2 regions of the Mesorhizobium sp. M1078 genome follow, and region 2 is predicted to be linked to the other one. Evidence: predicted binding sites of a transcription regulator. Region 2 holds the regulator's gene; the other holds the start of a gene.
The links. Region 2 encodes LexA, which represses DNA repair genes until DNA is damaged. Its sites were predicted from a motif close to TGTTCNNNNTGTGTTCNG; they were not measured.

Region 1 (11,351 bases), on a different contig from region 2:
TGGTGCATGTGCTGGAAAGGGCGAAATCATCGCCCGGCCGGCTCTCCGCCTATGCGCTCGAGCAGGTCGCCAACGCGGTGGTCGACGGCAAGGGACCACTGATGCTCGGCGGCGCGCTGGTTCCCGGGCTGGTCGCCAAGGCAGAGGTCGATCTGTTGCGCCGCATTCTCCATGCCTATGGCGGCGACGGTAACATCGCCATCACACGGGTTGAGGCCGAGGTGCTGTTCCAGATCAACGAGCAGACCGCAGCGGCCCACAACGACCCGTCCTGGAACGACCTGTTCGTCAAGGCGCTCGCCAATTTCGTCATGTGTTCGGCCGGCTACCAAGCGCCGACGCGCGATGTGGCGCTGCGTCGTGACAGTTTCTTGGACCAGGTCGAGCCCGAAATTGGTGGCTTCTTCAGCCGCATGGTGTCGGGCGGCCTGGCCGGCATCATGGAAGCCTATCGTTCGCCCGGCGATATCGAGGCCGAATGGGAGTCGAAGAACCGTGCCGCCGAGGCACTCGCGCGCCGCGCCGAGACGATCGACGCCAGCGAGGCGAAATGGCTGGCCGATCGCATCGGCACCGACCGCCCGCTGCGTGACAATGAACGCGCGCTGCTGACGCTGATCAAACTCGCCTCGCCGGAGATACATCCGGCGCTCAAGCCACTGCTCGACAAGGTTGCTTAAGCCGCGCCGTTTTCTGCGACCGTTTTGCAGAGGACGATATTGGAGTGTCTTCAGGCCAATCGCCAAGTTCGGCCACGCGCTCGAAACCGGCTTCCTCAGGCAAGCTCGGTTCGGCCGGAGTCAGATCGTGCTCGGTCAGAATGCGAGGCCATCAAATCCCGCCATACCAGTCATAGCCATTGTCTTCCCAATAGCCGCCGCGGCTGCCGCCGATATTGGCAAAACTGTCGACGAGCTCGATCTTGTAGAGATACTTCGGCATCTTGTAGCCGAGCTGTCGTTCGACGCGCACGCGCAGCGGCGCGCCGTTTTCGACCGGCAGCGGCTTGCCGTTGAGGCCGTAGGCGAGGATCGTCTGCGGGTGGCGGGCATCGATCAGGTCGATGGTGCCGTAATATTTGATTTCCCCGGAGAGGCTGCGATCGATCGTATCGAGGCAGTGGAACATGACATAGCGGGCCTGCGGCTTGACCACAGCCTGGTCGAGCACCAGCGACAGCGGGGTGCCGGTCCATTTGGCGATGCAGCTCCAGCCTTCGACACAGTCGTGGCGGGTGATCTGCGTGCGGCTCGGCATGTTCTCCAACTGCTCGCGGCTGAGCGACAGCGGCTTTTCGACCAGGCCCGTTACCTCCAGCCGCCAGTCGGCGAAATTGTTGGCGAGCAGGCCCTTGTAGGTGTCATCGTCGGGCGCGGTGACGCCGTTCGGCCGCTGCGGCTGGCGGATGTCGGCCTCGGTGAATTCCGGCGCCAGAGCATCGCGGCCGGCAAGCCAGCGTTGCGCGCGGTAGGTCAGGCCATTGGCGTTTTCGAGGAAACTGCGCAGGCCGTCGCCCATGCCGAGCTGGCTGTCGAAGGCATCGCAGCCCGACAACATGATGCCGGAAACGCCGAGGCCGGCGCCCGTCAGGAACTTTCGGCGGCTGATCTGGAATTTGGCCATCTCACGCACTCCTCTCGGTGTCGCCATGCCTTGGCGGATCGGTGCGGTACCAGCCGGTGATGATCGAGCGCAGTTCGTTGATCGGGCCGGCGGCGAGGATCATCATCATATGGACGATGAAAAAGCCGACCAGCAGCACCATCACCGTGAAATGGATGGTGCGCGCCGTCTGCCTTCCGCCGAGCAGTTCGTTGAGCCAGGGCAGCACCGAGTTCATGCTCGGCGACATGGCAAGGCCGGTGATGATCATGAGTGGCAACAGCACGAACAGTACGCCGCCATAGGCCATTTTCTGCAGCGTGTTGTATTCGCGTGTGTGGTGGAACCTGAGCTTGGCGTGCTCGATGATGTCCTGCGGCAGCCGCTTGAGATCGTCAAGGCGCGGCGCCAGATCGCGGCGCAGATGGCCGTTGACCAGGCTGGCGACCAGCCAGACGACCAAGGTGGTTGTCAGTATCCAGGCGAAGAAGAAATGCACAACGCGGGCGGTGCCGAGATCGTAATAGGACGGGATTGTCGCCCAGGACGGGAAGGCACGCGACGTTTGCTGCCGGGCCGGGCCCGACCAGCCGAGCACGCCTGTGGTGTCGAAGCGATGGCCGAAGATTTCGGTATAGCCGCGCGGGCCGGTGGCGGTGTTTTCGGCGCCGATGGCAAAGACGGTGTTGTTGTACTCGAAGCCGGATTGCTTGCCGATGTAGAGCTGCGGCCGGGCATTGAAGATCTGCAGGCCGGACAAAAGCATGAAGAACAGCGAGATCGCCCACAGCCAGTGAGTCAGGCGGGTCCAGCGCGATTGCCGGTAGATCAGCGTCGCATCCTTCGTTGAGGCGGCATCGACGCCTGCGCCGGGCTGACTCATGGTAATGGTTTCCATCTTTTCCTCGCCTCCGGCTGCGCGATCCTGGGATGGCCGCGCTCGTCCTTGTCCTCCCAATACGTCGCTATCGAAAGCGATGTTTCATGCGGTCACGTTTTTATTACGGGCACGGGTTTATCGCGGGCACGGATACTCAATTGCCGAGGCTCACCGCGAGATTGACGACGGCGGCGACGATGACGGCGTTGAAGAAGAACGACAGGATCGAATGGACAAGCACCACGCGGCGCATATGCGAGGTCGTGATCGCGGTGTCGGCGGTCTGCGCGGTCATGCCGATCACCGTCGCGAAATAGAGAAAGTCCCAACCGTCCGGCCGTTTGCTGCCGGGAAAATCGAGGCCGCCGACCGGTATCTTCTTCTTGGTTTCGGTATCGATCGCGTCGCCGTCCATCCAGTAGACATGCGCATAGTGGAGGGCGGCCATGGCATGGATGGTGAACCAGCCAAGCGGGATCGACAGCATGGCGAAGCCGAGTTCGATGGGGTCGCGATCCTTGTGATTGATCAAAAGGAACAGCAGGACGATGGCCATGGCGACGATGCCGAGCGTGATGGCAAAGATGCCCAGCACTGGGAGGTCCAGTTCGCGCGCGTTCTTGCTGAGATAGCGGCCGGACAGCAGCGGCATCTTGGCGATGACGAGCGCGATGAAGACGACGAAGAAGGAATCGGCGGCAATCGAGATCGAATAAGCAAGCCGCGTGGAGACGGGGAGCGATCCAATCAAAGGGAATACCGCGGCAAATACGACCAGACCGACGGCTAGCGACACAAAGAACTGCTTGTGCCGCTGCAAGGGGATATTCGGCGATATGTCGGCCATACCCGACCTCGGATGGTGCTTCACGTCTGGTCGGGTGTGACGGATTTCAGGGCGCGCCGCAAGATACGGTCGAGCTCACCCAGGAAACGCGAGCGATCCTGTGGCGCAAAGCTGGCATTGTAGCCCTTGCTCTCGCCGGTTTCGCGCAGATGCTGCTTCAAATCGCGCATTGCAACCGCCATGCCGATGGTCTCCGGCGTGAACGGCCGGCCGGTTGGCCCAAGCACATGCGCGCCGAGCGCCACGGTGCGAGCGGCAAGCGGGATGTCGGCGGTGATCACGATGTCGTTGGGTTTTGCGTTCCCGACGATCCAATCGTCAGCGGCATCGGCGCTTTTAGAGACGACGACGTTGCGGATCATAGGATCGCGCGACGGACGCAGCCCGCCATTGGAGACGTAGGTGACGACCACGCCATGGCGCTCGGCGACCTTCTCGACCTCGGCTTTCACCGGGCAGGCGTCGGCGTCGACGTAGATGGCGGGTGCGGGCATTATCTCTCCAAAACGGACATGGGGCCGGCATGTTACCCGGCCCCATGCCAGAAATCTCGTACTGTCAGGCCGGCAGCGCGCCCGACTTCTTCGCCGTCCAGGTGGCTATGTAATCCATCAGGCCGGGGTTGAGACAGTCATAGGGTTCGAGGCCGATCGACTTCAACTGGCCGCGGATGCCGTCCATGCGCTTGGGGTCGACACCGGATTCGATGATCGACGAAACGAAAGCGGTGAAGCCCGGCGGTGACCAGCCGTCTTCCTGGAAGCGCTCGGGATGGATGAAGGACAGACCCTTGAACGGATGGTCGCGCTCGACCGGGCCGTGCATGTGGACGCCGCAACCGGTGCAGGCATGACGCTGGATCAACGCTGCCGGATCGACCACCTTCAGCTTGTCGCCATTCTCGGTGACGGTGACGTCGCCAGTGCCGGCGACCGCCACGACCGAGAACACCGCGCCGTCCGGTTTCCAGCATTTGGTGCAGCCGCAGGCATGGTTGTGGGCGATCTGGCCCTTGACCGTCACCTTCACCGGCTTGCTGGTGCAGGCGCAGACCAGCGTGCCGCCGGCAAAGCTTGCGCTCTCCTTTGGCAAGCCATTGTCGATTTTGGGATGCAGTTTCTCAGGCATTGTCTTCCTCCCTTGTTGAACCTGTGCAACTTCAGTCGCTGGCCCTTCGGTCGGCGGCTTGTTCTTCCTCCGTTTGGTGTGCGATCGGACGCAAAACCGGGCGCCACTTTTGCTGATCGCACTTAGTAAACGACGACGCTCCTGATCGACTTGCCCTCATGCATGAGATCAAAACCCTTGTTGATGTCCTCAAGCTTCAGCAAATGGGTGATCATCGGGTCGATCTGGATCTTGCCGTCCATGTACCAGTCGACGATTTTCGGCACGTCGGTGCGGCCGCGCGCGCCGCCGAAGGCGGTGCCCATCCAGGTGCGGCCGGTGACCAGCTGGAACGGCCGGGTCGAAATCTCCTGGCCGGCGCCGGCCACGCCGATGATAACCGACTTGCCCCAGCCGCGATGCGAGGCTTCCAGCGCCTGGCGCATCACCTTGGTGTTGCCGGTGCAGTCGAATGTGTAGTCGGCGCCGCCGATCTGGTCGGCGCCGCGCTTGGTCAGGTTGACGAGGTGAGGAACGATGTCGCCGTCGATCTCCTTCGGATTGACGAAATGCGTCATGCCGAAGCGCTCGCCCCATGCCTTCTTGTCGTTGTTGAGGTCGACACCGATGATCATGTCGGCGCCGGCGAGTTTCAGGCCCTGGATGACGTTGAGGCCGATGCCACCGAGACCAAAGACGACAGCAGTCGCGCCTTGCTCGACCTTCGCGGTGTTGATGACCGCGCCGATGCCGGTGGTGACGCCGCAACCAATGTAGCAGATCTTGTCGAAGGGCGCGTCCGGGTTGACCTTGGCGACGGCGATCTCGGGCAAAACGGTGAAATTGGAGAAGGTCGAACAGCCCATATAGTGGAAGATCTTGTCCTTGCCGATCGAGAAGCGCGACGAGCCGTCCGGCATCAGGCCCTGGCCCTGCGTGGCGCGGATGGCGGTGCACAAATTGGTCTTGCGCGACAGGCAGGACGGGCACTGCCGGCATTCCGGCGTGTAGAGCGGGATGACGTGGTCGCCCTTCTTGACCGAGGTGACGCCCTTGCCGACATCGACGACAACGCCAGCGCCTTCATGGCCGAGGATTGCCGGAAACAGACCTTCGGGATCGGCGCCCGACAAAGTGAACTCGTCGGTGTGGCAGATGCCGGTCGCCTTGATCTCGACCAGCACCTCGCCTTCGCGCGGTCCGTCGAGGTCGACCTCCATGATTTCCAACGGCTTTCCGGCGGCGACAGCGACAGCGGCGCGGGTTTTCATCAGGCAATTCCTCCCAAGGCGATTGGTCTTCAGGCTTTCAGGTTTTTATACTGTTTCAACACGATTTGGCGACCAAATATGGCGCAAATCTTGGCCCAGTCGTCGGCGAGCCCAACCTTCGCCCCTCGGCACGGGCCTGGCGGGCAGGGAGTGTCTTGATGGGTGCGCTGCCGGCGGTGCTTGAGCCCGGCTGCCGAAGCCCATAAGAAGGACGAAAGACCGAGGAAACGCCTTCGATGTTCACGAAAATCCTGATCGCCAATCGCGGCGAGATTGCTTGCCGCGTCATCAAGACGGCGCGCAGGATGGCGATTGCCACCGTCGCGGTCTATTCCGACGCCGATCGCGACGCCGTGCATGTCGAAATGGCCGAGGAGGCCGTGCATATCGGCCCATCGCCTGCCGCGCAGAGCTACCTCCTGCCCGAGAAGATTATCGCCGCCTGCAAAGAGACGGGCGCGCAGGCCGTGCATCCGGGTTATGGTTTTCTCTCCGAACGCGCCGCCTTCTGCGAGGCGCTGGAGGCCGAAGGCATTATCTTCATCGGTCCAAAACCCAAGGCAATCAAGGCGATGGGCGACAAGATCGAATCGAAGAAGTTCGCCAACGCGGCCAAGGTTTCGACCGTGCCAGGCTGGCTCGGCGTCATCGAAAACGGCGACCATGCCGAAACGATCGCCGGCGAGATCGGTTATCCCGTGATGATCAAGGCGTCGGCCGGCGGCGGCGGCAAGGGCATGCGCATCGCCTGGAGCCAGTCGGAAGTGCGCGACGGCTTTGACCGGGCGCGTTCGGAGGCCAAAAGCTCGTTCGGCGACGACCGCGTCTTCATCGAAAAGTTCGTCGTCGATCCGCGTCATATCGAAATCCAGGTGCTGGCCGATGCGCATGGCACCGCCCTCTATCTCGGCGAGCGCGAATGCTCGATCCAGCGTCGGAACCAGAAGGTGGCGGAAGAGGCGCCGTCGCCATTCCTCGATGCCAGGACGCGCAAGGCCATGGGCGAGCAGGCCGTGGCGCTGGCCAAGGCGGTCGACTACCAGAGCGCCGGCACCGTGGAGTTCATCGTCGATGCTGAAAAGAACTTCTATTTCCTTGAAATGAATACACGATTGCAGGTCGAGCATCCGGTGACGGAGCTTGTTACCGGCATCGACCTGGTCGAGCAGATGATCCGTGTCGCCGCCGGCGAGAAGCTGGCGATCAAGCAAAGCGACGTCACGCTAAACGGCTGGGCGGTGGAAAGCCGGCTCTATGCCGAGGATCCCTATCGCAATTTCCTGCCCTCGATCGGCCGGTTGACGCGCTACCGGCCGCCGGAGGAGGGCGCGTTCGGCGATGTTGTCATCCGCAACGACACCGGCGTCACCGAAGGCTCCGAGATTTCGATGTTCTATGATCCGATGGTGGCAAAACTCTGCACCTGGGCGCCGACGCGGCTGGCGGCAATCGATGCCATGTCGGAAGCGCTGGACAGTTTCGTCGTCGACGGCATCGAGCACAACATCCCGTTCCTGGCGGCGCTGATGCAGCATCCGCGCTGGCGCGAGGGGCGGATATCGACGGGCTTCATCGCCGAGGAATATCCTGACGGCTTCGCGCCGATCGTGCCCAATGGCGATGAAAAGGCAGTGCTGGCGGCGATCGCCACCGCGGTCGAGCTTCTGCGCCGCGACCGACTCGACCGGCTGGGCGGGCGGCTGGCGCCGCATTCGGGCGCACTCAAGCGCGATTGGGTGGTGAAGCTCGGCGACGACTATCTCCAGGCTTCGATCATCGAGGGCATGATCTCCATTCCGATGGAAATCGATCTGTCGGTCGATGGCGGCAAAGCGCTGACCGTGGCGTCCGACTGGCGGCCGGGCGACCTCATCTGGCGCGGCACTGTCGGTGCCCGCAAGGTCACGGCGCAGATCAGGCCGGCGCCGAACGGCCTGCGCATTGCCTGGAAAGGCATGTCGGTGACGGCGCGCGCCATGCTGCCGCGCACGGCTGAACTGGAAAGGCTGATGCCGGAAAAGGTGGCGCCGGACACGTCCAAGATGCTGCTTTGCCCGATGCCGGGCCTGGTCGTGTCGATCGCGGTTGCCGAGGGGCAGGAGGTCAAGGCCGGCGAGACGCTGGCCGTGGTCGAGGCGATGAAGATGGAAAACGTGTTGCGCGCCGACCGCGATCTTGTCGTGTCGAAGCTCAACGCCAAGCCGGGTGACAGCCTGGCTGTGGATGCGGTGATCATGGAGTTCGCCTAGAGATTGTTTGGAAATTCTACTCCGGCGGCCATCTGAAGGCGGTTTCTGCGCTTTCCGTGCTCACGGACCAATGGCCGCTGCGCTCCGGTTCTCGAAACCACCATCATATGACTCGCCAGAGCGAATTTCGAACAATCTCTGAGCCGTGCGGCTGGGTACGGAAGCCTGTGGTCGGTGGTCAATTGTGCTGGACTGGCATCGCCCGGTCCGGGACAATACATCTCCATCGACTCAAAGCCCTTCGAGCAATTTGAAACATCATGGCGGATGACAAACTTCCACGCGATCCCCTGAGGCGCGAAGCAGCGCTCGCTGCTGCGCGCCCGGAGGCGCCGGCGCGGCCGTTCATCCATCTGCGCGTGCATTCGGCGTATTCGCTGCTCGAGGGCGCCTTGCAGGTCGCCGCTGTCGTCGCCCATGCCGTCAAGGACGAGTGCCCGGCAATCGCCGTCACCGACACCAACAATCTGTTCGGCGCGCTGGAATTTGCCCAGAAAGCGGTGAAAGAGGGCATCCAGCCGATCATCGGCTGCCAGATCGATCTCGCCTTTTCAGGCGAGACCAGTGACGCACAGCGCGACCGCCGCCGCCACGGGCCGGAGATGAACGCCGTGGTGCTGCTCGCCGCCACCGAGGTTGGCTATAGCAACCTGGTCAGGCTGGTCAGCCAGGTCTATCTGGAGACGCCGCCGGGCGAGCCCGTGCATCTGACGTCAGCAATGCTGGAAGGCCATAGCGATGGCCTGATCTGCCTCAGCGGCGGGCCGCGCGGCCCGATCGGCCGGGCGCTGAAGGAGGATCGCCGAGATCTTGCCGAGACGCGGCTTTTGGCACTCAAGGCGCTGTTCGGCGACCGGCTCTATGTCGAACTGGACCGTGTTTCCGGTTATGACCGCGCTATCGAGAAATCATCGGTCGACCTTGCCTATATCCATGATCTGCCGCTGGTCGCCACCAATGAGGCGTTCTTCGCCGCCCGCGACGACTATGAAGCGCATGACGCGCTGATCGCCATTGCCGAAGGGTCCGTCGTTGCCGCCGACAACCGCCGCCGCCTGACATCGGACAATTTCCTGCGCAGCCAGGCCGATATGGCGCGGCTGTTCGCCGACCTGCCGGAAGCGATCGACAACACCGTCGAGATCGCGCTGCGCTGTTCCTATTATCCCAAGACCCGCAATCCGATCCTGCCACGCTTTACCGGCGGCGATGTCGCCGACAATGAGGTGGCGCTGAAAGCGGAGGCCGATGAGCTACGCCGGCAGGCGCATGAGGGGCTGGAGGCGCGGCTGGCTGCGCATGGGCCCACTTCCGGCTACACGGTCGAACAATACCGCGAGCGGCTCGATTTCGAACTCTCCATCATCGAGAAGATGAAGTTTCCCGGCTATTTCCTGATCGTCGCCGACTTCATCAAATGGGCCAAGGCGCAAGGCATTCCGGTCGGGCCGGGCCGTGGCTCGGGCGCCGGATCGCTGGTCGCTTATTCCACGACCATCACCGACATCGATCCGCTGCGCTTCTCGCTGCTGTTCGAGCGCTTCCTCAATCCCGACCGCGTGTCGATGCCCGACTTCGACATCGACTTCTGCCAGGACCGGCGCGAAGAGGTCATCCGCTACGTCCAGCAGAAATATGGCCGCGACCAGGTTGGGCAGATCATCACCTTCGGTACGCTGCAGGCGCGCGCGGTGCTGCGCGACGTCGGCCGCGTGCTGCAAATGCCTTACGGCCAAGTCGACAAGCTCTCCAAAATGGTGCCGCAGAACCCCGCCAATCCGGTCAAGCTGGCGGATGCCATCGCCAACGAGCCGCGCTTTGCCGAGGAGGCCGAGAAGGAGCCGATCGTGCAGACGCTGCTCGATATGGCGCAAAAGCTGGAAGGGCTCTACCGCCACGCTTCGACGCACGCCGCCGGCATCGTCATCGGCGACCGGCCCTTGTCGGAACTGGTGCCGATGTACCGCGATCCGCGCTCCGACATGCCGGTCACCCAGTTTAACATGAAATATGTCGAGCAGGCCGGGCTGGTAAAATTCGACTTCCTCGGCCTGAAGACGCTGACGGTGCTGGAGACGGCGGTGAAGCTGATCCGCCGGCGCGGCATCGAGATCGACCTGGCGACGATCCCGCTCGACGATCCTGAAACCTACGCCATGCTGTCGCGCGGCGAAGTGGTCGGTGTGTTCCAGGTGGAAAGTGCCGGCATGCGCAAGGCGCTGATCGGCATGCGGCCCGACTGCATCGAGGACATCATCGCGCTGGTGGCGCTCTACCGTCCCGGCCCGATGGAGAACATCCCGACCTACAACGCCAGAAAGCATGGCGAAGAGGAGATGGCATCGATCCATCCCAAGATCGACCATCTGGTGAAGGAGACGCAAGGCGTCATCGTCTACCAGGAACAGGTGATGCAGATCGCGCAGGAACTGTCGGGCTATTCGCTCGGCGAAGCCGATCTGCTGCGTCGCGCGATGGGCAAGAAGATCCGCGCCGAAATGGACAAGCAGCGCGAGCGTTTCGTCACCGGTGCGGTCGAACGCGGCGTCGGCAAGCCGCAGGCCGACTTCATCTTCGACCTTCTGGCCAAGTTCGCCGACTACGGCTTCAACAAATCGCACGCGGCCGCCTACGCCGTCGTGTCCTACCAGACCGCCTATCTCAAGGCGCATTACCCCGTCGAGTTCCTGGCGGCGTCGATGACGCTCGACATGGGCAATACCGACAAACTCGCCGATTTCCGCCAGGATGCGCTGCGTCTCGGCATCGAGGTGGTGGCGCCGTCGGTGATGACCAGCTTCCGCAATTTCGAGGTCGGCGAGAACCGCATTTACTATTCGCTGGCGGCCCTCAAGGGCGTCGGCGACGCTGCGGTCGAGCACATCGTCGCCATGCGCGGCGAAAAGCCGTTCAAGAATCTCGCCGATTTCTGTGAAAGGGTCGATCCCAAGATCGTCGGCAAGCGCGTCTTCGAAAGCCTGATCATGGCCGGCGCGCTCGACTGCTTCGGCCACGACCGCGCCCAGATGATGGCCGGCGTCGAACGGATGATGGGGCTGGCTTCGCTGGCGCAGCAGAATGCCATTTCGGGCCAGCACGACATTTTCGGCGCGTCGCTCGGCGCGCAGCAGCAGGCGCTCAATTTGCCGCAGACCGATCCGTGGCTTGCCGCCGACCGGCTGCACCGCGAATTCCAGGTCGTCGGCTTCTATCTCTCGGCGCATCCGCTCGACGAGTACAAGGCGGCCCTGCAGAAGATGCGGGTGCAGAACTGGGGAGAGTTCTCGGCCGCGGTCAAGCGTGGCGCCGCCGCCGGCCGGCTGGCCGGCACGGTCACCACCAAGCAGGAACGCAAGACCCGCACCGGCAACAAGATGGGCGTCATCGCCTTTTCC
Region 2 (11,351 bases):
CCCGGCGTCGCGCCTGCGCTGCCCGGTCACGCCTTGCCGGCGCAAGTCACAGCGCCCGGATCTATCGCCCGTCTGCGCAGACGGCTTCGCCGTCCGTCATGGCCCGCGCTCCGCCGCAGCCTTGCCGCGGCCGCCAACGCGGAGCTCGACCGGGGCGTCGCCTTCCTGCTGGTGCCGGTTTTCCTGGCGGCCGGCGTCATCATTTATTTCTCGCTGGCCGGCGAGCCCGGCTTTGCGCAGCCAATCGCCATTGTGGTGCTGGTGACATGTTGCGCTGTCGCCACGCGACCTCGGCCGAGGACGCATCTGTTCTGCATGGCCGCGATGCTGTGCGCGCTCGGCGTCGTCGCCGCCAAGGTCGAGACCTGGCGCGCCGGAACGCAGATGCTCGGCTCCGAGATCCAGACACGGCTGACCGGCCGCGTCGTCAGTCTCGAACAGATGGAGAGCGGGCGCATCAGGCTGACGCTTGACGTGGTTTCGACCGCTTACCCCGAGTTGCGCTACGCCCCGGAGCGGGTCAGGCTCTCGGCGCGGACCGTTCCCGCCGATATGACCGCCGGCTCCCTGATCACCGGCTATGCCAGGCTGTTGCCGCCGACCGGTCCGGTGCGGCCGGAGAGCTACGATTTCTCCTTCGACAGCTATTTCACCGGTATCGGCGGCAGCGGCTTCTTTCTCGGGAATCCGAAAACCATTGCTACGCAGGGACCGCCGCCGCTGGCCGCGCGGCTCTCCTCGGCAATCGAGAACGCGCGCGAAAACATTGCCGACCATATCAGGGGCAAGATCGGCGGCGCCGAAGGCGAGATTGCCGCGGCGTTGATTGTCGGGGTGCGCGCCGGCATCCCGGACGAGGTCAACGAAGCGATGCGGCGCACCGGCATATACCACATCATCTCCATCTCCGGCCTGCACATGGCGCTGGTTGCCGGCACCATCATGGCGTTGCTGCGTGGCGCCTTTGCGCTGTTTCCCGATTTCTCTTCGCGCCGGCCGGTGAAGAAATATGCGGCCGCGGCAGCGCTTGTCTCGATCGCCGCCTATCTCGTTATTTCAGGCGTCGTGGTTGCCGCCGAGCGCAGCTTCATCATGCTGGCGGTCATGCTTGTCGCCGTGCTGTTTGATCGCGCCGCACTCACCATGCGCAATCTGGCGATCTCCGCCATTGCCGTCATCCTGGTGTCGCCGCACGAGGTGGTCGGTCCCAGCTTCCAGATGTCGTTTGCCGCCACTGCCGCCCTTGTCGGCGCCTATGCCGGCTGGGCCGATTACCGCGCCGACAAGGTGAGAACGCCGCTGGCAAAGCGCTCCTTCGTCGGCTTCCTGTCGCGAAAATTCGCGCTGGCCATGGGCGGCCTCGCCATGACCTCGATCATCGCCGGCAGTGCAACCTTGCTGTTCGCCATCTGGCATTTTCAGCGTGTGTCGCCGCTCAGCCTGATCGCCAATCTGGCCGTGATGCCGATTGTTTCGTTGATCGTCATGCCCTTTGCCGTGCTCAGCGCACTGGCGATGCCGTTCGGCGCCGACGGGCCGCTCCTCTATGTGATGGGCAAGGGTCTGATGGCGATGATCGCTATATCGGCCTGGATTTCCGAGCGCTCGCCGGTCGACGCCGTCGGGCTGATCTCCATCCGCTCGGTGCTGTTGGTGGCGGTCGCCCTCGTCATCGCCACCATGGCCACCACCTGGCTCAGGTTGGCGGCCGTGCCTTTCGCGCTGGCCGGCCTGTTGACGGTGCCGCAGGTGCTTACGCCCGACGTGCTCATATCCGAGGATGCGCATCTGGTGGCCATGCCGATCGGTGGCGGCGAACTCGCCCTCAACCGCGAACGCTCCAACGAATTCACCACGGACAATTGGAAACGGGCGCTGCGGGCCGAAACCATTATCCCACCTGAGATTTTCGAGGCAACAGATACGCGGTTCGATCTCGATCCGCTCGATCTGCCGCCCGGCTCGCCCTTCTATTGCACCGGCGATCTCTGTATCGCCCGGCACCCTTCCGGAGCCATTGTAGCGCTTGCGAAAGACCGCAAGACGGCGCGGCCGGCCTGTGCCTTCGCGAGCCTGATCGTCATCGATGACGCCACCGCCTACAATCCGTGCCGCGACCCGCTGGTGCTGGTCGTGACTAAGAAACAGCTGGCCCGCGACGGCAGCGCCGCCGTCTTCTTCGATCCGCAATCGGCAGCGGCAGCGCCAACCATCCGCTTCGCCGTCGACAAGCCGTATCGCCCCTGGCACGAGCAACGCCGCTTCTCCCGCGAAGCGCGCGGCCTGCCGCCTTACAACCAGCGTGAAAAGTACAAACCCAAGCCGGCTCAGTAGCGCCGGATCAATCCGACAAGCTTGCCCTGCACCTTCACCCTGTCCGGTCCAAAAATGCGGGTCTCGTAGGCCGGGTTGGCGGCTTCCAGGGCGATCGAGGCGCCCTTGCGGCGGAAGCGTTTCAGGGTCGCTTCCTCATCGTCGACCAACGCCACCACGATCTCGCCGGGGCTGGCTGTGTCGGCATTGCGGATGATGACCGTGTCGCCATCGAAAATGCCGGCCTCGATCATCGAATCGCCCTTAACCTCGAGCGCGTAGTGTTCGCCGCCCATGATCATGTCGGGCGGCACCGAGATCGAATGGGTCTGATGCTGGATGGCGTCGATCGGCACGCCGGCGGCGATGCGTCCCATAACCGGGATTGAAATCGCGGAAACGGCATCGTCATTGCCGGCCGACATCGAACGCGACGGCGAGCCCGGCCTGATCTGGCGGCCGAGACCGCCTTGGCCCAACGCGCCTTGTCCCTGGCCGCCTTGCCCTTGGCCGGTTTGACCAAGACTGCCCTGAATGACGCTCGGCGAAAACTTCCTCGCCGCATTGAGGCCTGGTGCGATCGAGTCGGGTAGCCGCAGCACTTCCAGCGCGCGCGCCCGGTTCGGCAGCCGGCGAATGAAACCGCGCTCCTCAAGCGCTGTGATCAGTCGGTGGATGCCGGACTTGGAGGCGAGGTCGAGCGCTTCCTTCATCTCGTCGAAGGACGGCGGGATTCCGCTCTCCTTCAGGCGTTCATGGATGAACATCAGAAGCTCATGTTGTTTGCGCGTCAGCATCGCGGCCCCCAAGGGTTCTGAAACCAGAATCGGAAAAAACAAACCCAGAACAAACACTATCTGTTCCAGTTGTGTTCCGCAACCTTTTAAAGTTTAATGAATGTGTTGACGTTTTGTTCAGCGTAACGTTCGGCGCTGCGAGCGCCGCCTGCGCCCAGTTGCCAGCAACGGGGTGAAACGAAGACAAAGTGCCCTGCGTCGTCGGTTACGATCGCCGCTTCCCTTTCGGACGGGGCTGCGCAGCATCCGCGCCGGGTTCGCTCTGGGCATAGACCTGCAGCGTGGAGCCGATGTGAGCGGTCATCAGAGTTTTCGCACGTTCGACGTCGCGATCGAGGGCCGCTTCCATCAGGGCGGTATGGTGTTCGATCGCCACGGCGTCGCGCAGGGCCGCCACGGCCTTCCGGTGCCCATCCGTGCGGCCGGCGGCGGCGCGCAGCGTGGGGGCCAGACCCAGAAAGCGGTGATGGCGATGCAATTGGTCGGAAATCGTTGCATTGAAGCGCAGCAGCCAGCTGGATGTCGCGGCACTGAGCAGCGCCGCATGGAAGGCATCGTGTTTTTCGTACCACGCGTCGACCGCATCATCCGATGGATCGTCGAGAACAGACCCGCACCGTGAGAGACGATAGTGGGCGGCAACGACCGCGTCTTCCCACTCACGGTCGCCTTTCTCGATCGATTCCACCAGCAGGGGCAGTTCGACCACCAGCCGCGCACGCGCCAGATCCTCGAGCTCCGCCCGAGAGACGGGAGCGACCGCAAACCCGCGGTTGCTGATGGCGGTCACAAGCCGTTCCGCCTCCAGCCGCGACAGCGCTTCGCGCAACGGCGTCCAGCCGATGCCGTAGGTGTTGCGCAACGTGCTCAGCTTCAACGGCGCGGCAGGCGCCAGCCGGGTCGCAAGAATATCGCGCCTGAGCAGGCGATAGGCCACTTCCGTCTTCGAGGTCTGCTCGTCATCCAGCATCGTGATCCATCAGTCATAAACGCTCGGCGGATCATTATATATCAAAGCCTTTCAATGGGTGAATTATATATAATGTTTGACAGTTCAAGGGCGACCACTCAAGATCGCCGGCATGTTTGGGCGGCAGGCTCCGCCGCGCGCGTTTGTCCATGGAGGGGCGCCGGATCATGAGCACGACACCCGATCTCGCTACAATCGAAGCAATGGATGCCGCCGATCCGCTGCGCTCCATGCGCGAACGCTTTGTCTTGCCGCAAGGCGTAATTTATCTCGACGGCAATTCGCTGGGTGCCGCGTCACCAGCCGTCTTCAGCGAATTGCAGCAGGCCGCCACGCAGGAATGGGCGCACGACCTCATTCGCGCCTGGAACACCGCTGGCTGGTTCAACATGCCGGTGGAACTGGGAGATCAGCTCGGACGACTGATCGGCGCGGCTGACGGGCAGACGGTGGTCTGCGACACAACCTCGATCAACATCTACAAGTTGCTGCACGCCGCGCTCGGCATGCGGCCGAATCGGTCGGTCATCGTTGCCGAGGGCGACAGTTTCCCGACCGACCTCTACATGGCCGAAGGCGTCGCCTCGACCCGGCCGGGAACGCGGCTGCGGCTGGAGGGCGTCGACGCGGCCGCAATCGAGGACCTGATCGACGACAGCGTTGCCGTCATCCTGGTCAACCACGTCAACTACAAATCCGGCCAGTTGCGCGACATGGCGGCGCTGACGCGCAAGGCACATGACGCCGGCGCGCTGATCATCTGGGATCTCTGCCACACCGCCGGCGCCTTGCCGGTCGAACTCGACCGTGCCAATGCCGATTTCGCCGTCGGCTGCACCTACAAATACCTCAATGGCGGCCCGGGCTCGCCAGCCTTCATCTACGCGGCCGAGCGCCACCATGACGATGCCCACCAGCCGCTCAGCGGCTGGTGGGGCCATGCGCGGCCCTTTGCCTTCGAGCAGGGCTTTGCCGTCGGCAGCGGCATTCGCCGCTTCCTGTGCGGAACGCAGCCGGTGCTGTCGATGCGGGCGCTCAAGGGCGCGCTCGATATCTGGAACGACATCGATATGGCGGCGGTGCGCAGAAAAAGCATCGCGCTGACCGACCTGTTTATCCAGCTCGTCGAAGCCAGATGCGGCGCCTACGGGCTTGAACTGGAAAGTCCTCGCGACGGCAGCCAGCGCGGCAGCCAGGTGTCGTTCCTCCATCCGCATGGCTATCAGGTGATGCGCGCGCTGATCGAGCGCGGCGTGATCGGCGATTTCCGGGCGCCGTCGACCATCCGTTTCGGCTTCACGCCGCTCTATGTCGGATATGGCGATGTCTGGCAGGCGGTCGAAGTCCTGGAGGATATTCTGCGCACCGGCGCCTGGCAGGACGCCCGCTTCGCGGTCAAGACCGCGGTTACGTGAGAAACTAGAGCAATTTCAGGAAAAGTGTGAAGCGGTTTTCCGTCCGAAATTGCGTCAACCAAAGAGCTAGAGCATTTCGCCGTTTCCGTTAAACGGTGAAATGCTCTAGAGCCGGGTGCGGACCGTCCAGAGCTCCGGAAACAGCACGACCTCCAGCATCTTCTTCAGATAGGAGGCGCCTGAGGTGCCGCCCGTGCCGCGCTTCAAGCCGATGATGCGCTCGACCGTGGTGACGTGGTTGAAGCGCCAGCGGCGGAAATAATCCTCGAAGTCGACCAGCTTCTCGGCCAGTTCGTAGAGCATCCAGTAGCGCTGCGGGTCGCGGTAGACGGTTTGCCAGGCAGCCAGCACTTCTTCGTTCTCGACGCGCGTCTCGCGCCAGTCCGTGCGACTGGCGTCGGCGCCGATGTCGAAGCCATTGCGCGCCAAAAGCAGAAGCGCCTCGTCATAGAGCGACGGCGTGGCCAGGATGGCTTCCAGCCTGTCCGTAAGGTCGGGCCGGTGCTTGTGCGGCCCGAGCATGGCAAGGTTGCGGTTGCCGGCCATGAACTCGATAGCGCGGTACTGCCACGACTGGAAGCCCGAGGATTGGCCGAGCGCGTCGCGAAACTCGGTGTATTCGCTTGGCGTCATCGTGCGCAGCACGTCCCAGGCATTGTTGAGCTGCTCGAAGATGCGCGCGACACGCGACAGCATCTTGAAGCTCGGTTCGAGGCGGTCGGCGCGGATCGAGCGGATCGCGGCGCCGATCTCGTGGAGGGCCAGTTTCATCCACAATTCGGATGTCTGATGCTGGATGATGAACAGCATCTCGTCATGGGCAGAAGACAGCGGCGCCTGCGCATCGAGCACCTTGTCCAGCTGCAGATAGTCGCTGTAGGACATCCGCTCCTTGAACGACATCTGCGCGCCATCGGACGCCGGATCGTGCGGCTTAATCAATTGATCTTCTCCGCGCGCAACCGGAAGCGCTGGATCTTGCCGGTCTGGGTTTTGGGCAAGGCGTCGATGAACTTCACCGAACGCGGATATTTGTAGGGCGCGATCGTTGCCTTGACGTGGTCCTGCAGGCGTTTGACGGTCAATGCGTCCGGCGAAACGCCTTGCACAAGCACGATATGCGCCTCGACGATCTGGCCGCGTTCGCCGTCCTCGGCGCCGGTCACCGCGCATTCGGCGACGTCGGGATGCGAGAGCAGCGCCGCTTCGACCTCGGGGCCGGCGATGTTGTAGCCGGCGCTGACGATCATGTCGTCGGAACGCGCGGCGAAGTGGAAGAAGCCATCCTCGTCCTGCGTGAACGTATCGCCGGTGAGATTCCAGCCGTCGCGGACATAGTCCTTTTGCCTGGCATCGGCCATGTAGCGGCAGCCGGTCGGGCCGCGCACCGCCAGCCGGCCAGTAGAGCCGCGCGGCAACTCCCGCATCTCGTCATCGACGATGCGTGCCTGATAGCCGCCGACGGGTTTGCCGGTGGAGGCCGGCTTCATGTCGTCGAAGCGGTTGGAGATGAAGATATGCAGCATCTCGGTGGCGCCGATCCCATCGAGGATCGGCTTGCCGGTCTTCTCAGTCCATTCCTCGAAGACAGGCGCCGGCAGCGTCTCGCCCGCCGAAACCGCGACGCGCAGCGAGGACAAGTCAGCGCCTTGATCCATGGCCTTGAGCATGGCCCGATAGGCGGTTGGAGCGGTGAAGGAAATGGTCGCTTTGTAGGTCTCGATGATGTGGATCATGTTGGGTGGCGTCGCCTGTTCCAGCAGCGTCGCCGCGGCGCCGAAGCGCAGCGGGAAGATGGCGAGTCCGCCAAGACCGAAGGTAAAGGCAAGGGGCGGGGAGCCGACGAAGATGTCGTCGGGCGTCACCTCCAGGATTTCGCGGGCATAGGCGTCGGCGATGATCAGCAGGTCGCGGTGGAAATGCATCGTCGCCTTCGGCACGCCGGTGGTGCCGGAGGTGAAGCCGAGCAGGGCGACATCGTCGCGGCCGGTGTTGACGGCAGTGAAGGTGACCGGCTTGTCGAGGGCGGCGCGGTCGAGTTCCGCGTCATGGTTGGCCGTGCCGTCGAAGCCAATGACCTGCTTGAGATACGCACTGCCCTTGGCGCAGGCGGTCATCTCGTCCATCAGCCTTGTATCGCAAAGCGCAACCGTGATTTCCGCCTTGTCGACGATCTTGGCGAGTTCGCCGGCGCGCAGCATCGGCATGGTGTTGACGACCACCGCGCCAACCTTGGTGGCGGCCAGCCAGCAGGCGACCATGGCCGGATTGTTGGCCGAGCGGATCAGCACCCGGTTGCCCGGCTTGACGCCATAATTCTCGACCAGGGCATGGGCGAGCCTGTTGGTCCAGTCGGACAGTTCCTTGTAGGTGCGGCGGCGGCCATTGCCGATCAGCGCGGTGTGGTCGCCGAACCCTTTTTCGACCAGCCTGTCGGTCAATTCGACGCCGGCATTTATGTGGTCGGGATAGTCGAAGCCGTCGAGCAAAAACTCCGGCCATTGCTCCGGCGGCGGCAGGTTGTCGCGCGTGAATGTGTCGATATGCGCTGATGGCCCAAGCATTTTCGGCTGCCCCTGTCTGCCTCGCGCCCATGGCTGAACAAGGCGCAGGATCGCACCAGTCGAAATTTGTTTCAAGCCTAAAATGTTTTTAGGTCGCAGGATTGACGCCGCCCTGTTCGGCGGCCATTCCTGTCGACTGAACTGAAGCCATCCGGGAGGGATGCAGATGCTCCAACATCGTGTTGCCGATTGGGACAATGCCTACGCCAACGGCGACAACATTGCCGGCAGCAATCGCTGGCCGGCCGCGTGGGACACACCGGCACAGGCTTTTCGCGACACAATGTCGGCGTCCGGTCGGGCCAAGCTCGACATCGCCTATAGCGACAGCCCGCGCAACAGGCTCGATCTGTTCCTTCCCGATGTCATGCCCAAAGGGCTCGTCGTCTTCATCCATGGCGGTTACTGGAAGGCGTTCGACAACAAGCCATGGTCGCATCTGGCCAACGGCGCGGTTGCCAATGGCTTTGCCGTGGCAATGCCGACTTACACGCTTTGTCCCGACATACGCATTTCCGGCATCGTCAGGGAAATCGCGGCGGCGATCGGCAAGGCGGCGACGATGGTCGGCGGGCCGGTGATCCTGACCGGGCATTCCGCCGGCGGCCATCTCGCCTCCAGGATGGTGACGACAACGACGCCTCTGGCCGCCGATGTGGCCGGCCGCATACGCAATGTCGTCTCGATCTCCGGGGTTCATGATCTGCGGCCGATCATGCGGACGAGGATGAACGCGACACTGGCCATCGATGAAGCGGAAGCACTGGCCGAAAGCCCGGTTCTGCTGCGCCCCATGCAGGGCGCGCGCATCACCTGCTGGGCTGGCGGCGGCGAGCGGGCGGAGTTCCTGCGCCAGAATGCGCTGCTTGCCAACATCTGGATCGGCCTCGGCGCCACGACCAGCACAGTGGTCGAGCCGGACCGGCATCATTTCAGCATCGTCGACGGGCTTGCCGATCCGACACATCCGCTGACGCGGACATTGCTGGCGGAGTAACAACCAGTCTTATCTCTTGGAATTAACGGCTTGGATCCGCGACCTTCAGCGCAACATCAGAACGCTGCAAGCAGCGCCTGCTTCTGCCGCCGGAGCGAAGGGCTCGCGCACGATCAGGCCGGTGGCGTCGGCCAGCATTCTCAGCATCGAGGAATCCTGGATGCCGAACGGCGTCGCCACCAATGCGCCGGCTTCTTCCCGGACCACGGCGCGCACATAGTCTTGCCTTAGATCATTGGCCGGCATCGCGGCGCCAAGCTGAGCCTGGCGGATGTCCTGCCGGTGGGGACGGCCGCCGAGCTGCGCCAATAACGGCTTCAGGAACAATTGCGAGCAGACCAGGCTCGCCACCGGATTGCCGGGCAGGCCGATGCACCTGATATCGCCCAGCCGCCCGAACATCAGCGGCTTGCCCGGGCGCATGGCGAGCTTCCAGAAGTCGAGGTTCATGCCTTCGCCGGTCAGCACGTCATGGACGAGATCATGGTCGCCGACCGAGGCGCCGCCGAGCGTGACGATGACGTCGGCTTTCGCATCGACCGCCTTTTTCACCAGCGCCGCGATCGCTTCCTTGCGATCGGCCGCTATACCGAGATCGAGCGCGCGAGCGCCGACCGACTGCGCCACAGCAGCGACGCCATAGGCGTTGGACGAGATGATCTGGTCGGGGCCAGGTTCGCTACCCGGTGGCAGCAATTCGTCGCCGGTGGCGATGATGGCGACCAGCGGCCGTTGCACCACGTTCAACCGGGGATGATTGGCCGACGCCGCCAGCGACAATGCAGCCGGATCGAGCACGCGGCCTTTCTCCAGCAGCACGTCGCCTTGGGCAAAATCCAGTCCAAGGCGGCGGATGTTACGGTTCTTCGCCGTCGGTTCGGTGACCTCGATCCGGCCACCGCCGAGATCGCGGACATTCTCCTGGATGACGATGGTGTCTGCGCCTTCCGGCAGCGGCGCGCCGGTGAAGATGCGCACAGCTTCCGCCTTACCTACAGCGCCGTCAAAGCCTCGCCCTGCAGGCGCCTTGCCGATCACCGAAAGCCTCGCCGGGAGGGTCGCCACATCCCGCGCCCGTGCGGCATAGCCGTCCATGGCAGATGCATTGAAAGGCGGCTGGGTACGCAGCGCCACGACCGGCTCCGCCAGCACCCGGCCGGCCGAATCCGCCAGCGCGACGCTTTCACCGGGCAACGCCACAGCGCCGTCGAGTAGGCGTTGAAGCGCCTCGGCGACCGGAACCAGCGCCATTTACGAACCCGCCTTGTAGTCGCCGGACTTGCCGCCGGTCTTTTCCACCAGCTTTATACCGGAAATCACCATGGCGCGGTCGACCGCCTTGGCCATGTCGTAAATGGTCAGGCACGCGACAGATGCCGCGGTCAGCGCCTCCATCTCGACCCCGGTCTTGCCGGTGACGCGGGCGAGCGCGGTGACCCTGAGGCCGGGCAGCGTGGTGTCCGGTTCGATGTCGACCGACACCTTGGTCAAAAGCAGCGGATGGCAGAGTGGGATCAGCTCATGCGTTTTCTTGGCAGCCATGATGCCGGCAATGCGCGCGGTACCCAGCACATCGCCCTTCTTGGCGTCGCCGTCGAGGATCATCTTCAGGGTTTCGGCCCGCATCGAGACAAAGCCCTCGGCGACCGCCGTGCGCGTCGTCTCCGCCTTCTCGCCGACATCGACCATGTTGGCCTCGCCCTTGGCGCCGAGATGGGTGAGGGCGGCTGCCATCCTCAGATGGCCTCTGCTTTCGCCTTGCCTGTCAAAAGCAGCCGCGTTGCCGCAGCGACATCCTCTTGCCGCATCAGGCTCTCGCCGACGAGGAAGGTGCTGATGCCGGTCTTTTGCATCCTGAAGCAATCGTCGTGGGTGAAAATTCCGCTCTCGCTGACCAGCAATCGGCCGCCCGGCACCATCGATGCCAGCCGTTCCGAGGTCTCGAGGCTGGTCTCGAATGTTCTGAGATTGCGGTTGTTGATGCCGATCAGCTGCGACGAGAGTTTTACCGCGCGCTGCGTCTCGGCCTCGTCATGCACCTCGATCAGCGCGTCCATGCCGAGTTCGAACGCGGTCGCTTCCAATTCGCTCGCCAAGGCATCATCGACGCTGGCCATGATGATCAGGATGGCATCGGCGCCCCATGCGCGAGCCTCGTAGACCTGGTAAGGGTCGAACAGGAAATCCTTGCGCAGCGCGGGCAGGGACACTGCCTTCCGTGCATTGGTGAGAAATTCCGGCGCGCCCTGGAAGGATGGCGCATCGGTCAGCACCGAAAGACAGGCGGCACCGCCT

Region 1: dnaE (DNA polymerase III subunit alpha) is a predicted target of LexA. The motif match lies at 8,073-8,090, and genes of this name have one in related genera.

The regions. Positions count from the first base shown of each region.
Region 1 is NZ_JAMYMP010000002.1:377,237-388,587, reverse strand. Features, by position in the region: gene NKH38_RS06000 (hypothetical protein) at 1-680, shown strand, start outside; gene NKH38_RS05995 (molybdopterin-binding protein) at 832-1,623, opposite strand; gene NKH38_RS05990 (cytochrome b/b6 domain-containing protein) at 1,625-2,500, opposite strand; gene NKH38_RS05985 (DUF1345 domain-containing protein) at 2,637-3,329, opposite strand; gene NKH38_RS05980 (YaiI/YqxD family protein) at 3,350-3,823, opposite strand; gene gfa (S-(hydroxymethyl)glutathione synthase) at 3,888-4,457, opposite strand; gene NKH38_RS05970 (S-(hydroxymethyl)glutathione dehydrogenase/class III alcohol dehydrogenase) at 4,580-5,707, opposite strand; gene NKH38_RS05965 (acetyl-CoA carboxylase biotin carboxylase subunit) at 5,944-7,956, shown strand; gene dnaE (DNA polymerase III subunit alpha) at 8,217-11,351, shown strand, end outside.
Region 2 is NZ_JAMYMP010000018.1:16,720-28,070, forward strand. Features, by position in the region: gene NKH38_RS21815 (ComEC/Rec2 family competence protein) at 1-2,334, shown strand, start outside; gene lexA (transcriptional repressor LexA) at 2,328-3,110, opposite strand; gene NKH38_RS21825 (GntR family transcriptional regulator) at 3,316-4,080, opposite strand; gene kynU (kynureninase) at 4,248-5,495, shown strand; gene kynA (tryptophan 2,3-dioxygenase) at 5,601-6,437, opposite strand; gene NKH38_RS21840 (AMP-binding protein) at 6,434-8,059, opposite strand; gene NKH38_RS21845 (hormone-sensitive lipase) at 8,226-9,056, shown strand; gene NKH38_RS21850 (molybdopterin molybdotransferase MoeA) at 9,102-10,307, opposite strand; gene moaC (cyclic pyranopterin monophosphate synthase MoaC) at 10,308-10,790, opposite strand; gene trpC (indole-3-glycerol phosphate synthase TrpC) at 10,793-11,351, opposite strand, start outside.